One region of the Streptomyces sp. NPDC027189 genome, then DNA from elsewhere that is predicted to be linked to it. Evidence: predicted binding sites of a transcription regulator. Region 1 holds the regulator's gene; each other region holds the start of a gene.

What was found. The regulator HrcA, encoded in region 1, represses chaperone genes, less so after heat shock. The targets are predictions, from matches to a motif close to TTNGCACTCNGNNNNNCNGAGTGCNAA.
Region 2: groES (co-chaperone GroES) is a predicted target of HrcA. The motif match lies at 2,398-2,424, and genes of this name have one in related genera.
Region 3: groL (chaperonin GroEL) is a predicted target of HrcA. The motif match lies at 2,772-2,798, and genes of this name have one in related genera.

What each region holds. Positions count from the first base shown of each region.
Region 1 covers NZ_JBVHRI010000004.1:197,442-202,185, reverse strand. Annotated here, with positions in the region: gene ACZ4RZ_RS11895 (DUF3097 domain-containing protein) at 41-844, opposite strand; gene ACZ4RZ_RS11890 (MBL fold metallo-hydrolase) at 876-1,616, opposite strand; gene hrcA (heat-inducible transcriptional repressor HrcA) at 1,796-2,812, shown strand; gene dnaJ (molecular chaperone DnaJ) at 2,813-3,949, shown strand; gene ACZ4RZ_RS11875 (nitronate monooxygenase) at 4,208-4,744, shown strand, end outside.
Region 2 covers NZ_JBVHRI010000001.1:828,039-832,782, reverse strand. Annotated here, with positions in the region: gene ACZ4RZ_RS03725 (THUMP-like domain-containing protein) at 1-399, opposite strand, end outside; gene ACZ4RZ_RS03720 (polysaccharide deacetylase family protein) at 665-1,555, shown strand; gene ACZ4RZ_RS03715 (polysaccharide deacetylase family protein) at 1,552-2,343, shown strand; gene groES (co-chaperone GroES) at 2,569-2,877, shown strand; gene groL (chaperonin GroEL) at 2,989-4,617, shown strand.
Region 3 covers NZ_JBVHRI010000018.1:8,448-13,191, reverse strand. Annotated here, with positions in the region: gene ACZ4RZ_RS33765 (glucosyl-3-phosphoglycerate synthase) at 1-43, opposite strand, end outside; SAM riboswitch class I at 221-367, shown strand; gene thrC (threonine synthase) at 385-1,680, shown strand; gene ACZ4RZ_RS33755 (MoaD/ThiS family protein) at 1,677-1,952, shown strand; gene ACZ4RZ_RS33750 (cold-shock protein) at 2,402-2,605, shown strand; gene groL (chaperonin GroEL) at 2,924-4,546, shown strand.

The sequences.
Region 1 (4,744 bases):
CGTGGGACGGGCGCCGCCCCAGCGGCACGCCTGCTCACAGCTACGCCGGTGCGGTCACGAAGTCGATCAACTCCTCCACCCGGCCCAGGAGTTCCGGCTCCAGGTCCTTGTAGGACCGCACCCGGGACAGGATGTGCTGCCAGGCCGCGCCGGCGTTCTCCGGCCAGCCCAGGGTCCGGCAGACGCCCGTCTTCCAGTCCTGGCCGTGCGGGATCCTGGGCCAGGCCCCGATGCCCACCGAGGACGGCTTCACGGCCTCCCAGATGTCGATGTACGGGTGGCCCAGCACCAGGGCATGGTCGCTGGTGACCGCGTCCGCGATGCGGGACTCCTTCGTGCCGGGGACCAAGTGGTCGACCAGGACGCCGAGGCGGGCGTCCGGCCCCGGCGCGAAGTCCGCGACGATCGACGGGAGGTCGTCGATGCCCTCCAGGTACTCGACGACGACGCCCTCGATACGGAGGTCGTCGCCCCAGACGCGCTCGACCAGTTCGGCGTCGTGGCGGCCCTCCACGTAGATGCGCCCGGCCCGCGCGACCCGGGCCCGCGCGCCGGGGACGGCGACCGAACCGGAGGCCGTGCGGGTGGGACGTACCGGACCGGAGGCGGGGCGGACCAGCGTCACCACCTTGCCCTCCAGAAGGAAGCCGCGCGGCTCCAGCGGGAACACGCGGTACTTGCCGAAGCGGTCCTCCAGGGTCACCGTGCCCGCCTCGCAGCGGATCACCGCGCCGCAGAAGCCGGTGCCGGGCTCCTCGACCACCAGGCCGGGGTCGGCGGGGACCTCGGGCACGGCTTGGGGCTTCTTCCACGGCGGGGTCAGGTCCGGAGAGTACTGGCGCATTCGGATGACGATAGGAGAAGCTCCCGGCCCGCTAGGAAGACACGCCGAAGCGTGTGGCCAACGCGTCCCGCTGCGCACGGACAAACGCCGCATTCACCGCCGCGCCGTGTCCCGGCACGTACACCGCGTCCTCCCCGCCCAGGTCGAGCAGCCGGTCCAGCGCCGCCGGCCAGTGGGAGGGGACGGCGTCGGGTCCCGCCTGGGGTTCGCCCGACTCCTCCACCAGGTCGCCGCAGAAGACGGTCTCCGGGGAGCCGGGTGGGCCGGGGACCAGGACCACCAGATCGTGGCCGGTGTGGCCGGGGCCCACATTGGCCAGCAGGACCTGTACGCCGCCTCCGAGATCGAGGGTCCACTCGCCGGACACCGAATGGCGGGGGTGGACCAGGAGGTCCGCGGCCTCCGCCGCCTGGCGCGGGTCGAGACCGTTGCGTACGGCGTCCGCGCGCAGCTCCTCGCGGTGGTGCGCGAGGACCGCGTCCAGGCCGACCGCGCCGAACACCTCCACCCCGGCGAACGCGGCCGCCCCGAAGACATGGTCGAAGTGGGGGTGCGTGAGTGCGAGGTGCGTCACGCGGCGGTCGCCACCGAGGATCCGTCGTGCCTCGGTCCGCAGCCGCGCGCCCTCCCGCAGGCTCGACCCCGGATCGATCATCAGCGCCGCGCCCTCGCCCACCACGAGCCCGGCCGTGCAGTCCCAGACCGGAAGCCGCTTCCGCCCGACCCGGGGTGCCACCGTTTCCCACCCCAGCTCTTCCCAAGTCAGCCTCATACGGAGACGCTAGCCGTGAGAGCCTGCCAGGCACGACATCGCAGGCCCGCCCTTGCCGGGGCCGTACCTCACCGCCGTACACTGGGCCGGGGAACGCTGGCACTCGCGTGCGCTGAGTGCCAGGAAGAAGGTCACGAAGGCCATCAAGGCCACGGGGAAGACTTCTGGAGGTGTGCGCGATGCTCAGTGAACGCAGGCTTGAGGTGCTGCGCGCCATCGTCCAGGACTACGTGGGCACCGAGGAGCCGGTCGGTTCCAAGGCGCTGACCGAGCGGCACCGCCTCGGCGTCTCGCCCGCGACCGTGCGTAACGACATGGCCGCGCTGGAGGACGAGGGCTACATCGCCCAGCCGCACACCAGCGCCGGGCGCATCCCCACCGACAAGGGCTACCGCCTCTTCGTCGACAAGCTCGCGGGCGTCAAGCCGATGACCGCGCCCGAGCGGCGCGCCATCCAGAACTTCCTCGACGGCGCCGTCGATCTCGACGACGTCGTGGGCCGGACCGTAAGGCTGCTCGCCCAGCTCACGCGGCAGGTCGCCGTGGTGCAGTACCCCTCGCTGACGCGCTCGACCGTGCGGCACGTGGAACTGCTGTCCCTCGCCCCCGCGCGCGTGATGCTCGTGCTGATCACGGACACCGGCCGGGTCGAGCAGCGCATGATCGACTGCCCGGCGCCGTTCGGCGAGACGACGCTCGCGGATCTGCGGGCCCGGCTCAACAGCAGGATCGCGGGCCGCCGTTTCGCGGACGTCCCGCAGCTCGTGCAGGACCTGCCGGAGGCCTTCGAGGCGGAGGACCGCGGTACGGTCTCGACGGTGCTCTCCACCCTGCTGGAGACGCTCGTCGAGGAGACCGAGGAGCGGCTGATGATCGGCGGCACCGCCAATCTCACCCGTTTCGGACATGACTTCCCTCTCACCATCCGGCCGGTGCTGGAAGCGCTGGAGGAGCAGGTCGTGCTCCTCAAGTTGCTTGGTGAGGCCGGGGATTCGAGCATGACCGTGCGAATCGGTCACGAGAACGCGTATGAGGGACTCAACTCCACGTCCGTGGTCTCGGTCGGCTACGGTTCGGGCGGCGAGGCAGTAGCCAAACTCGGCGTGGTCGGCCCGACCCGCATGGATTACCCGGGAACGATGGGAGCGGTACGAGCGGTGGCACGGTACGTCGGACAGATCCTGGCGGAGTCGTAAGTGGCCACGGACTACTACGCCGTACTCGGCGTGCGCCGCGACGCGTCCCAGGACGAGATCAAGAAGGCGTTCCGGAGGCTCGCGCGCGAGCTGCACCCGGACGTCAATCCCGATCCGAAGACGCAGGAGCGGTTCAAGGAGATCAACGCCGCGTACGAGGTGTTGTCGGACCCGCAGAAGAAGCAGGTCTACGACCTCGGCGGCGACCCCCTGTCCCAGTCGGGCGGCGCGGGCGCGGGCGGCTTCGGCGCGGGCGGCTTCGGGAACTTCTCGGACATCATGGACGCCTTCTTCGGTACGGCGTCGCAGCGCGGCCCCCGGTCGCGTACGCGACGTGGCCAGGACGCCATGATCCGGCTCGAGATCGAGCTGGACGAGGCCGCCTTCGGTACGACGAAGGACATCCAGGTCGACACGGCCGTCGTCTGCGCCACCTGTAATGGGGAAGGCGCGGCGCCGGGCACTTCGGCGCAGACGTGTGACATGTGCCGCGGTCGCGGTGAGGTGTCGCAGGTGACGCGGTCCTTCCTGGGCCAGGTCATGACGTCCCGTCCCTGCCCGCAGTGCCAGGGCTTCGGCACCGTGGTCCCGACCCCGTGCCCGGAGTGCGCGGGCGACGGCCGGGTCCGCTCCCGTCGGACACTGACCGTGAAGATCCCGGCCGGTGTCGACAACGGCACGCGGATCCAGCTCGCGGGCGAGGGCGAGGTCGGCCCCGGTGGCGGGCCCGCCGGTGACCTCTACGTCGAGATCCACGAGCTGCCGCACGCCGTGTTCCAGCGGCGCGGCGACGATCTGCACTGCACGGTCACCATCCCGATGACCGCGGCGTCCCTCGGCACGAAGGTTCCGCTGGAGACGCTCGACGGCCTGGAGGAGGTCGACATCCGTCCGGGGACGCAGTCCGGGCAGTCGATTCCGCTGCACGGGCGGGGCATCACGCATCTGCGGGGCGGTGGCCGGGGCGATCTGATCGTGCACGTCGAGGTGACGACGCCTACGAAGCTCGATCCCGAGCAGGAGCGGTTGCTGCGGGAGCTTGCGAAGCTGCGGGGTGAGGAGCGGCCGACCGGGCAGTTCCAGCCCGGGCAGCAGGGGCTGTTCTCGCGGCTGAAGGACGCGTTCAACGGGCGCTGAGGTGGCCCGCGGCGGAGCCGCTGATGGATGCGCTCGCCCCCTCCGCCCCTACCCGTCCCGTACCTGGGGCTCCGCCCCAGACCCCGGGTGTTTCCTTGACTGCGGGTGGGTGGGGGCTGGTCGCGCGGTTCCCCGCGCCCCTTGCGGGGCGGGGTTCTGAGGGGCGGGAAATCCGGCCCGCGACCGCCCATCCCGGTGGCCTATGCCAGGCGGAAGGCCGGATTCGGACTTGTACGGAGGACGTGACAACATGCCGTCATGTCCTCCGCACTGACCGATCTCTTCCCACACCCGATCGTGCAGGCCCCCATGGCGGGCGGCGTCTCCGTCCCGCATCTCGCGGCCGCCGTGTCCGAGGCCGGTGGGCTCGGGTTCCTCGCCGCCGGGTACAAGACCGCCGACGGCATGTACCAGGAGATCAAGCAGCTGCGCGGACTCACGGGCCGCCCCTTCGGCGTGAACCTCTTCATGCCGCAGCCCGAGTATGCGGACTCCGCCGCCGTCGAGGTGTACGCCAACCAGCTCGCGGGTGAGGCCGCCTGGTACGAGACCGAGCTCGGCGACCCCGACAGCGGCCGTGACGACGGCTACGACGCCAAACTCGCCGTCCTCCTCGACAACCCGGTCCCGGTGGTCTCCTTCCACTTCGGCGTCCCCACCCGCGACGTGCTGGACTCGCTCGCCCGCGCCGGCACGCTGACGATGGTCACCGCGACCACCGCCGAGGAGGCGCTGGCCGTGCAGCGGGCGGGCGCCGCCGCGGTGATCGTGCAGGGCGTCGAGGCGGGCGGCCAC
Region 2 (4,744 bases), on a different contig from region 1:
CGCCACCGTCAGCGGGTCGCGGTCGACGGCCAGGACCCGGATCCCGGCACGGGCGAGCGCGATCGCGTCGCCGCCGATACCGCAGCAGAGGTCGGCGACGGAACGCATACCCAGCTCCCGGAACCGCTCCGCGCGGTAGGCCGCCACGCTGGTCCGCGTCGACTGCTCGACTCCGTGCGGGGTGAAGAACATCCGCTCCGCGTCCTCGGCCCCGAACTTCGCCGCCGCCCGCTGCCGCAGCCGGGCCTGCCCGAGGGCCGCCGAGACCAGCTCGGCCGGGTACTCGCGGCGCAGCCGGGTGGCGACGGCCAGCTCCTGCGCCGGTTCGGTGCCGCGCACCTCGTCGAGCAGGGCGCGGCCCTCTGGGGTGAGCAGGGAGGCGAAGGAGACGTCGTTCACCTGGCCATTGTGGGCCAGTCGGTGGATGGTGCGCGTTCCGGCGGCGGTGTCGGGGCCCGGTGCGGGGCATGACCTGGGAGGATCCGGCGCCATGCGACCCGTACGACAAAATTACAAAAACAGGGCGAAGGGGATGGAGCTTCGCGGGCGATTCGGCGCCCGCGAGGGTGCCGGTCCCGGCAGTGGTGCCGGTTCCGGCAGGGTTGCCGGTTCCGGCAGTGGTGCCGGTCCCGGCAGGGTTGCCCTTTCCCGCGGTGGAGCCGGTTTGCGCGGTCTAGCCCGTTCCCGGGGTGCGGTCGCCGTGCTCGCCCTCGCCGCCCTCGTCTCCGGCTGCTCCGACGGTGGCGGCGTGCGGCCGGCCCCCGGCCAGCAGGCAATGAAGGCGCCCCCCGCCCGTGCCCTCTACTCGTACGCCGCCAAGCTCCGTCTCGCGCAGGCCCAACGGGCCGCCGCGGCCAAGCGCTGGGGACTGGCCAGGACGCCGCTGACGGCCCCGCCGGCGCCTGCCAGGAAGCCGGTGATCAGGGCCCGCGACGGGTTCGAGGTCGACGACCAGGAGGAGCTGGACCTGCCCCCGGTCTTCACCACCGTCCCCACCAAGGACAAGGTCGTCTTCCTCACCATCGACGACGGCGAGGAGAAGGACCCGAAGTTCCTGCGGATGATGAGTGATCTGAAGATCCCGTACACCGCCTTCCTCAGCAACTACCTGGTCAAGGACGACTACCAGTACTTCCGGAAGATGCGCGACCGGGGCGTGACGCTGAACAACCACACGCTCCACCATCCCTACCTGCCCGGACTCTCGTATGCGGAGCAGAGGTACGAGATCTGCGGCATGCAGTCCGTGATGAAGAAGCAGTTCGGCAAGCGCCCCACGGTCTTCCGGCCTCCGTACGGCAACTACAACCAGGACACCCTGCGCGCCGCCAAGTCCTGCGGCATCAAGTACGCGCCCATCTGGGACGAGGAGGTGTTCGTCGACCACTGGGAGTACCGCGAGTGGGACGGCGACCTGCACCCCGGCGACATCGTCCTCACCCACTTCCGCGGCCGGAACGACTGGGAGGGCACGATGCCCGACATGGTCCGCCGCTTCATGAAGAAGGTGACGGACGAGGGATACGCGGTGGCCCGCCTGGAGGACTACCTGTGAGGGTGCGGGGACTGGTCGCCGGGCTGCTCGCCGCCGCTCTTCTGAGCGGCTGTGCGCAGTCCGTCGACCCTATCGAGCGGCTGAGCAAGAAGGCGGCGCAGAAGGTACGGCCGCACGAGTCGGCGTACCGCCGCTGGGGGCTCGCCGCCCCGCTCGCCCGGGCGCCGAAACCGCCCGTCCGGACCACCGCCCGTGCCGCGGGTCGGGGGCTGCCGCCCGTCGTGGACCACGTCCCCACCCGCGACAAGGTGGTCTTCCTGACGTACGACGACGGCGTCGAGCGCGATCCGCGGTTCGTCGACATGGTCCGTGAACTGCGGCTGCCGGTCAGCATGTTCCTCACGGACAGTGTCGTCGGGCCGGGGTACGGGCACTTCGCCCGGCTGCGCGCGGTCGGCGCCAGCGTGCAGAACCACACCCTCGACCACGCCTCCCTGCGCGGCCTGCCGTATCTCGGTCAGCGCGCCGAGATCTGCGGCCAGCAGGACAAGCTCAAACAGCGCTTCGGCATCCGGCCGCGGCTGCTGCGGCCCCCGTACGGCAGGTACGACAGCACGACGTTGCGCGCGGCGGGCGACTGCGGGGTCGCGGCGGTCGTACTGTGGCGGGCGTCGATGAGAGCGGAAGGGCTGCGGTATGCGGAGGGGGACCGGCTGCGGCCCGGCGACATCGTCCTCGCCCGTCCGGAGGACACGGACGGCGTCACGCTCGTCGAGTCGACGACCCGGCTGCTGCGTCGTGTCCAGGCGCAGGGATTCACGGTGGCCCGCCTCGAGGACTACCTCTGACGGCGCACGCGTCCACCCGGTGCGACCAGAAACCTCGCGGCGCGCCGGAGGCTTCTGGCACTCCGCTTGACCGAGTGCTAATCGCGGTCATAGTCTCGGCTCTGGCACTCCCCCCTGGAGAGTGCCAATAGCGACGGGCAGGTCCGGCACCCGCGACGACGGATCGACCTGGTCGCCACCTCAGACAGTTAACCCCGTGAGATCTCCGAAGGGGGAGGTCGGATCGTGACGACCGCCAGCTCCAAGGTTGCCATCAAGCCGCTCGAGGACCGCATTGTGGTCCAGCCGCTGGACGCCGAGCAGACCACGGCCTCTGGCCTGGTCATTCCGGACACCGCCAAGGAGAAGCCCCAGGAGGGCGTCGTCCTGGCCGTGGGCCCGGGACGCTTCGAGGACGGTAACCGTCTTCCGCTCGACGTCACCGTCGGCGATGTCGTGCTGTACAGCAAGTACGGCGGCACCGAGGTGAAGTACAACGGCGAGGAGTACCTCGTCCTCTCGGCTCGCGACGTGCTCGCGATCATCGAGAAGTAATTCACCCAGATTTGCAGTGAACTGCGCCCCTGGCCCCCGCGACCTTATGAAGCCGGGTGCCGGGGGCGCAGTTCGTTCTCCCAAGATTTCCGAGAGGGCTGAATCGCTCCCATGGCGAAGATCCTGAAGTTCGACGAGGACGCCCGTCGCGCCCTTGAGCGCGGCGTCAACAAGCTTGCCGACACGGTGAAGGTGACGATCGGCCCCAAGGGCCGCAACGTCGTCATCGACAAGAAGTTCGGCGCTCCCACCATCACCAACGACGGTGTCACCATCGCCCGCGAGGTCGAGCTCGACGACCCGTACGAGAACCTCGGCGCCCAGCTGGTGAAGGAGGTGGCGACCAAGACCAACGACATCGCGGGTGACGGTACGACCACCGCCACCGTGCTCGCCCAGGCGCTCGTGCGCGAGGGCCTGCGCAACGTCGCCGCGGGTGCCTCCCCGGCGCTGCTGAAGAAGGGCATCGACGCGGCCGTCAAGGCGGTCTCGGACGAGCTCCTCGCGACCGCGCGCCCGATCGACGAGAAGTCCGACATCGCCGCCGTCGCCGGTCTGTCCGCCCAGGACCCGCAGGTCGGCGAGCTCATCGCCGAGGCGATGGACAAGGTCGGCAAGGACGGTGTCATCACCGTCGAGGAGTCCAACACCTTCGGTCTGGAGCTGGACTTCACCGAGGGCATGGCCTTCGACAAGGGCTACCTGTCGCCGTACTTCGTGACGGACCAGGAGCGCATGGAGGCCGTCCTCGAGGACCCGTACATCCTCATCCACCAGGGCAAGATCAGCTCCATTCAGGACCTGCTGCCCCTGCTGGAGAAGGTCATCCAGTCCAACGCCTCCAAGCCGCTGCTGATCATCGCCGAGGACGTCGAGGGCGAGGCCCTGTCGACCCTGGTCGTGAACAAGATCCGTGGCACCTTCAACGCCGTCGCGGTGAAGGCCCCGGGCTTCGGTGACCGCCGCAAGGCGATGCTGGGCGACCTCGCCACCCTCACCGGCGGTCAGGTCATCGCCGAGGAGGTCGGCCTCAAGCTCGACCAGGTCGGCCTGGACGTGCTGGGCACCGCCCGCCGCGTGACCGTCACCAAGGACGACACGACCGTCGTCGACGGTGGCGGTGACCACGAGGCCGTCGTGGGCCGCGTCAACCAGATCAAGGCCGAGATCGAGAACACCGACTCCGACTGGGACCGCGAGAAGCTCCAGGAGCGCCTCGCGAAGCTGGCCGGCGGCGTGTGCGTGATCAAGGTCGGCGCCGCCACCGAGGTCGAGCTCAAGGAGAAGAAGCACCGTCTGGAGGACGCCATCTCCGCGACCCGCGCCGCGGTCGAGGAGGGCATCGTCTCCGGTGGTGGCTCCGCGCTCGTCCACGCCGTGAAGGTCCTCGAGGGCAACCTCGGCAAGACCGGCGACGAGGCCACGGGTGTCGCGGTCGTCCGCAAGGCCGCCGTCGAGCCGCTGCGCTGGATCGCCGAGAACGCCGGCCTGGAGGGTTACGTCATCACCTCCAAGGTCGCCGAACTCGACAAGGGCCAGGGCTTCAACGCCGCCACCGGCGAGTACGGCGACCTGGTCAAGGCCGGCGTCATCGACCCGGTCAAGGTCACCCGCTCCGCCCTGGAGAACGCCGCCTCCATCGCCTCCCTGCTCCTCACGACCGAGACCCTGGTCGTCGAGAAGCCGGCCGAGGAGGAGGCCGACGCCGGTCACGGCCACGGCCACGGGCACTCCCACTGAGGCACCGCTTCATGAAGAAGCCCCCGTTCCACACGGAACGGGGGCTTCCTCGTCACTCGGGCCGGGGCCTCTCCCGCGGATCACGTCGGAGACGCGGGTCCGAGGCACCGCAGCTCTCCGCCGACCT
Region 3 (4,744 bases), on a different contig from region 1:
ACCAGGAGCGTGTGCTCAGCCAGCGCTCGACTTCCTTCAGCACAGTCTGCGGCTCCTCACTGTCTGATCACCCGTTGTCTCACGGTGTGATCCATCTCGCGGTTCGGACGACTATCTCAACTGTCCTGGCCTTCGGTTACAGTCTTGAACAACGCGGATGACCATCGCATTGCGTAGATCGTCGGCGCGCATGGTGATCAATAGTTCAACAACCGAATACCGCTCATCCAGAGGGGCAGAGGGATACGGCCCGTTGAAGCCCCGGCAACCCTCCAGCCGGTCTTGTCACGTTGACGTGGCGAGGCTCCCGGCTAGGGAAGGTGCCAAATCCGTCTCACGGCGAAGTGCGTCGTGAGGAAGATGAGGAGAAAGGGCCTCGCCTCCATGGCTGCGCAGACTGTTGCAAGCACCACCAACACCGTAGACGCCGTTGATCTCGGCCCCGCCGCCGCGCTTTCCTGCCGCGAGTGCGGGCACCGCGTCCCGCTCGGCCCGGTCTTCGCCTGCGAGGAGTGTTTCGGCCCGCTGGAGATCGCGTACGACTTCTCGGCCTACGACACCGAGGAACTCCGCAAGCGTATCGAAGCGGGCCCCGCGAACATCTGGCGCTACGCGCCCCTCCTGCCCGTCCCCGCGGACGTCGCCGAGAAGCCGAACATCAACCCCGGCTGGACCAAGCTCGTCAAGGCCGACAACCTGGCGCGCGAGCTCGGTGTCGACGCCGGCAAGCTCTTCGTCAAGGACGACTCCGGCAACCCGACGCACTCCTTCAAGGACCGCGTCGTAGCCCAGGCCATCGAGGCCGCGCGCGCCTTCAACTTCACCACCCTCTCCTGCTCCTCCACCGGCAACCTCGCCGGCGCGGTCGGCGCCGCCGCCGCCCGTGCCGGCTTCCGCTCCTGCGTGTTCATCCCGCACGACCTGGAGCAGGGCAAGGTCGTGATGGCCGCGATCTACGGCGGCGAGCTCGTCGGCATCGAGGGCAACTACGACGACGTGAACCGCTTCTGCTCCGAGCTGATCGGCGACCCGGCCGGCGAGGGCTGGGGCTTCGTCAACGTCAACCTGCGGCCGTACTACGCGGAGGGCTCCAAGACCCTGGCGTACGAGATCTGTGAGCAGCTCGGCTGGCGACTGCCCGACCAGCTGGTCGTCCCGATCGCCTCCGGCTCCCAGCTCACGAAGATCGACAAGGGGCTGCAGGAGCTGATCAAGCTCGGCCTCGTCGAGGACAAGCCGTACAAGATCTTCGGCGCCCAGGCCGAGGGCTGCTCGCCGGTGTCCGTCGCCTACAAGGCCGGGCACGACGTCGTACGGCCGCAGAAGCCGAACACCATCGCCAAGTCGCTCGCCATCGGCAACCCGGCCGACGGTCCGTACGTCCTCGACATCGCGCGCCGCACGGGCGGTGCGGTGGAGGATGTCAACGACGAGCAGGTCGTCGATGCGATCAAGCTCCTTGCGCGGACCGAGGGCATCTTCGCCGAGACGGCGGGCGGTGTGACCCTCGGCGTCACGAAGAAGCTGATCGAGAACGGCCTCCTCGACCCGACCCTGACCACGGTCGTCCTCAACACCGGCGACGGCCTCAAGACCCTGGACGCGGTGGCCGGCACAGGCCTGACCGCGACCATCCGCCCGAACCTGGACTCCTTCCGAGAGGCTGGCCTCGCATCATGAGCGTCAACGTCCGCATCCCCACCATCCTGCGCACCTACACCGGCGGCCAGGCCGAGGTGACGGCCGAGGGTGGGACCCTCGCCGAGGTCATCGCCGACCTGGAGAAGAACCACACGGGTATCGCCGCGCGCGTTCTGGACGACCAGGGCAAGCTGCGCCGCTTCGTCAACGTCTACGTCAACGACGACGACGTGCGGTTCGAGCAGGGTCTGGAGACGGCGACGCCGGACGGTGCGGGCGTGTCGATCATCCCGGCCGTCGCGGGCGGCTGAACCGTCACCCAGGGTGAGATTGTTACCGTAGGTAACGCTCATCACTAAGAGTTCATCGAATTGCCCCCTCCGTGAGAGAAACGGAGGGGGCAATTCTGCATGGTTGAGCGCGGTAGAGTTGGGGAACCTGCTTCGCCTTTCATGCCGGACGCATATGAGTATCTGCGCGAGACCCGACAAGAAGTAGCCAAAGTGCCCCGCCTTTTTGAGCCGTTTATGGCATTTACGGGGCCCGACTTGCCCTGAATCTTCTCGAATTCTCCGCATATTACCGATCGGCCGTGCCCAGAATTCTCGTCCGATTGACCTGTTGCAGACGGCAGTTGGACAGATACATTCAGCCGCGGTCGACGCGTTCCGGCGCACACCCCCAACCGTTGGGGGGTGAGGTCTGACCCGGATCCGCGAAGTGTGGATCTGTGCAAGGGCCAGTAATAGGGGAGTTAGGCATGGCTCAGGGCACCGTCAAGTGGTTCAACGCGGAGAAGGGGTACGGCTTCATCGCGGTCGACGGTGGTGCGGACGTCTTCGTGCACTACAGCGCGATTCAGATGGACGGCTACCGCACCCTTGAAGAGGGTCAGCGAGTGGAGTTCGAGATCTCGCAGGGCCAGAAGGGTCCGCAGGCGGACATGGTCAAGCTCGCCGTCTGATCCCGGCGCGAACGGCCACCGACGCACTCACGCCGAGGGGCCCGCATCCCATCAGGGACGCGGGCCCCTCGTGCGTTCCCGGACCCGCCCCCGTTCGCGCCGCCGGGCCCGCTCCCGTTAGTGAGAGGCGCTTGCACTCGCAGGGGCCGAGTGCTAATCATTGGCGTTAGCACTCTCCGAGTGAGAGTGACAGAACTTGGATCGGGCCGGCGAGGCCCGCAGGCCTGTGGGGCAAGGAACCACAGGGTTTGCAGGCCGTCCGTCGCGGGCGCGGGCGCGATCCGGAGCAATCCACCCCGTCCGGGAGGACCACTTCACATGGCCAAGATCATCGCGTTCGACGAGGAGGCACGGCGCGGTCTCGAGCGCGGGATGAACCAGCTCGCCGACGCCGTCAAGGTCACCCTTGGCCCCAAGGGCCGGAACGTCGTCCTCGAGAAGAAGTGGGGCGCCCCCACGATCACCAACGATGGTGTTTCCATCGCCAAGGAGATCGAGCTCGAGGACCCGTACGAGAAGATCGGCGCCGAGCTGGTCAAGGAAGTCGCCAAGAAGACGGACGACGTCGCCGGTGACGGTACGACCACGGCGACCGTTCTCGCCCAGGCGCTGGTCCGCGAGGGCCTGCGCAACGTGGCCGCCGGTGCCAACCCGATGGCCCTCAAGCGCGGTATCGAGAAGGCCGTCGAGGCCGTCTCCGGTGCCCTGCTCGAGCAGGCCAAGGATGTCGAGACCAAGGAGCAGATCGCTTCCACGGCCTCCATCTCCGCCGCCGACACCCAGATCGGCGAGCTCATCGCCGAGGCCATGGACAAGGTCGGCAAGGAAGGCGTCATCACCGTCGAGGAGTCCCAGACCTTCGGTCTGGAGCTGGAGCTCACCGAGGGTATGCGCTTCGACAAGGGCTACATCTCGGCGTACTTCGCCACCGACATGGAGCGTATGGAGGCCGTCCTCGACGACCCGTACATCCTGATCGCCAACTCGAAGATCAGCAACGTCAAGGACCTGCTGCCGCTCCTCGAGAAGGTCATGCAGTCCGGCAAGCCGCTGCTGATCATCGCCGAGGACGTCGAGGGCGAGGCCCTGTCGACCCTGGTCGTCAACAAGATCCGTGGCACCTTCAAGTCCGTCGCCGTCAAGGCCCCGGGCTTCGGTGACCGCCGCAAGGCCATGCTCGGCGACATCGCCATCCTCACGGGCGGCGAGGTCATCTCCGAGGAGGTCGGCCTCAAGCTGGAGAACGCGGGTCTGGACCTGCTGGGCCGCGCCCGCAAGGTCGTCATCACCAAGGACGAGACCACGATCGTCGACGGCGCCGGCTCCGCCGACCAGGTCGCCGGCCGGGTCAACCAGATCCGTGCCGAGATCGAGAACTCGGACTCGGACTACGACCGCGAGAAGCTCCAGGAGCGCCTGGCGAAGCTGGCCGGCGGCGTGGCCGTCATCAAGGCCGGTGCCGCCACCGAGGTCGAGCTCAAGGAGCGCAAGCACCGCATCGAGGACGCCGTTCGCAACGCGAAGGCGGCCGTCGAGGAGGGCATCGTCGCCGGTGGTGGCGTGGCCCTCATCCAGGCCTCCGCGGTCTTCGAGAAGCTGGAGCTCGAGGGTGACGAGGCGACCGGCGCCAACGCCGTGAAGCTCGCCCTGGAGGCCCCGCTCAAGCAGATCGCCGTCAACGGTGGTCTCGAGGGTGGTGTCGTCGTCGAGAAGGTGCGCAACCTTCCCATCGGTCACGGTCTGAACGCCGCGACCGGCGAGTACGTCGACATGATCGCCGAGGGCATCATCGACCCGGCGAAGGTCACGCGCTCTGCCCTGCAGAACGCCGCCTCCATCGCCGCGCTGTTCCTCACCACCGAGGCCGTCATCGCCGACAAGCCCGAGAAGGCCGGCGCGGCCGCTCCGGGCGGCATGCCGGGCGGTGACATGGACTTCTGATCGACCTCTGGTTGATCACTGTCCTTACGTTCCGAGGGCGGTACCCCCACTCCCAGGGGGTGCCGCCCTCGGGCGTTTTCGGGGTGCTGCCATCAGGCGATTCCGGGGTGCTGCCGTCGGGTGGATCCGGGGTGCTCCAGTCGCGCGTGTGCGGGATCACAGGAATGGGCCGTGGGGCGGCGGAATGTCGTGGCGGGT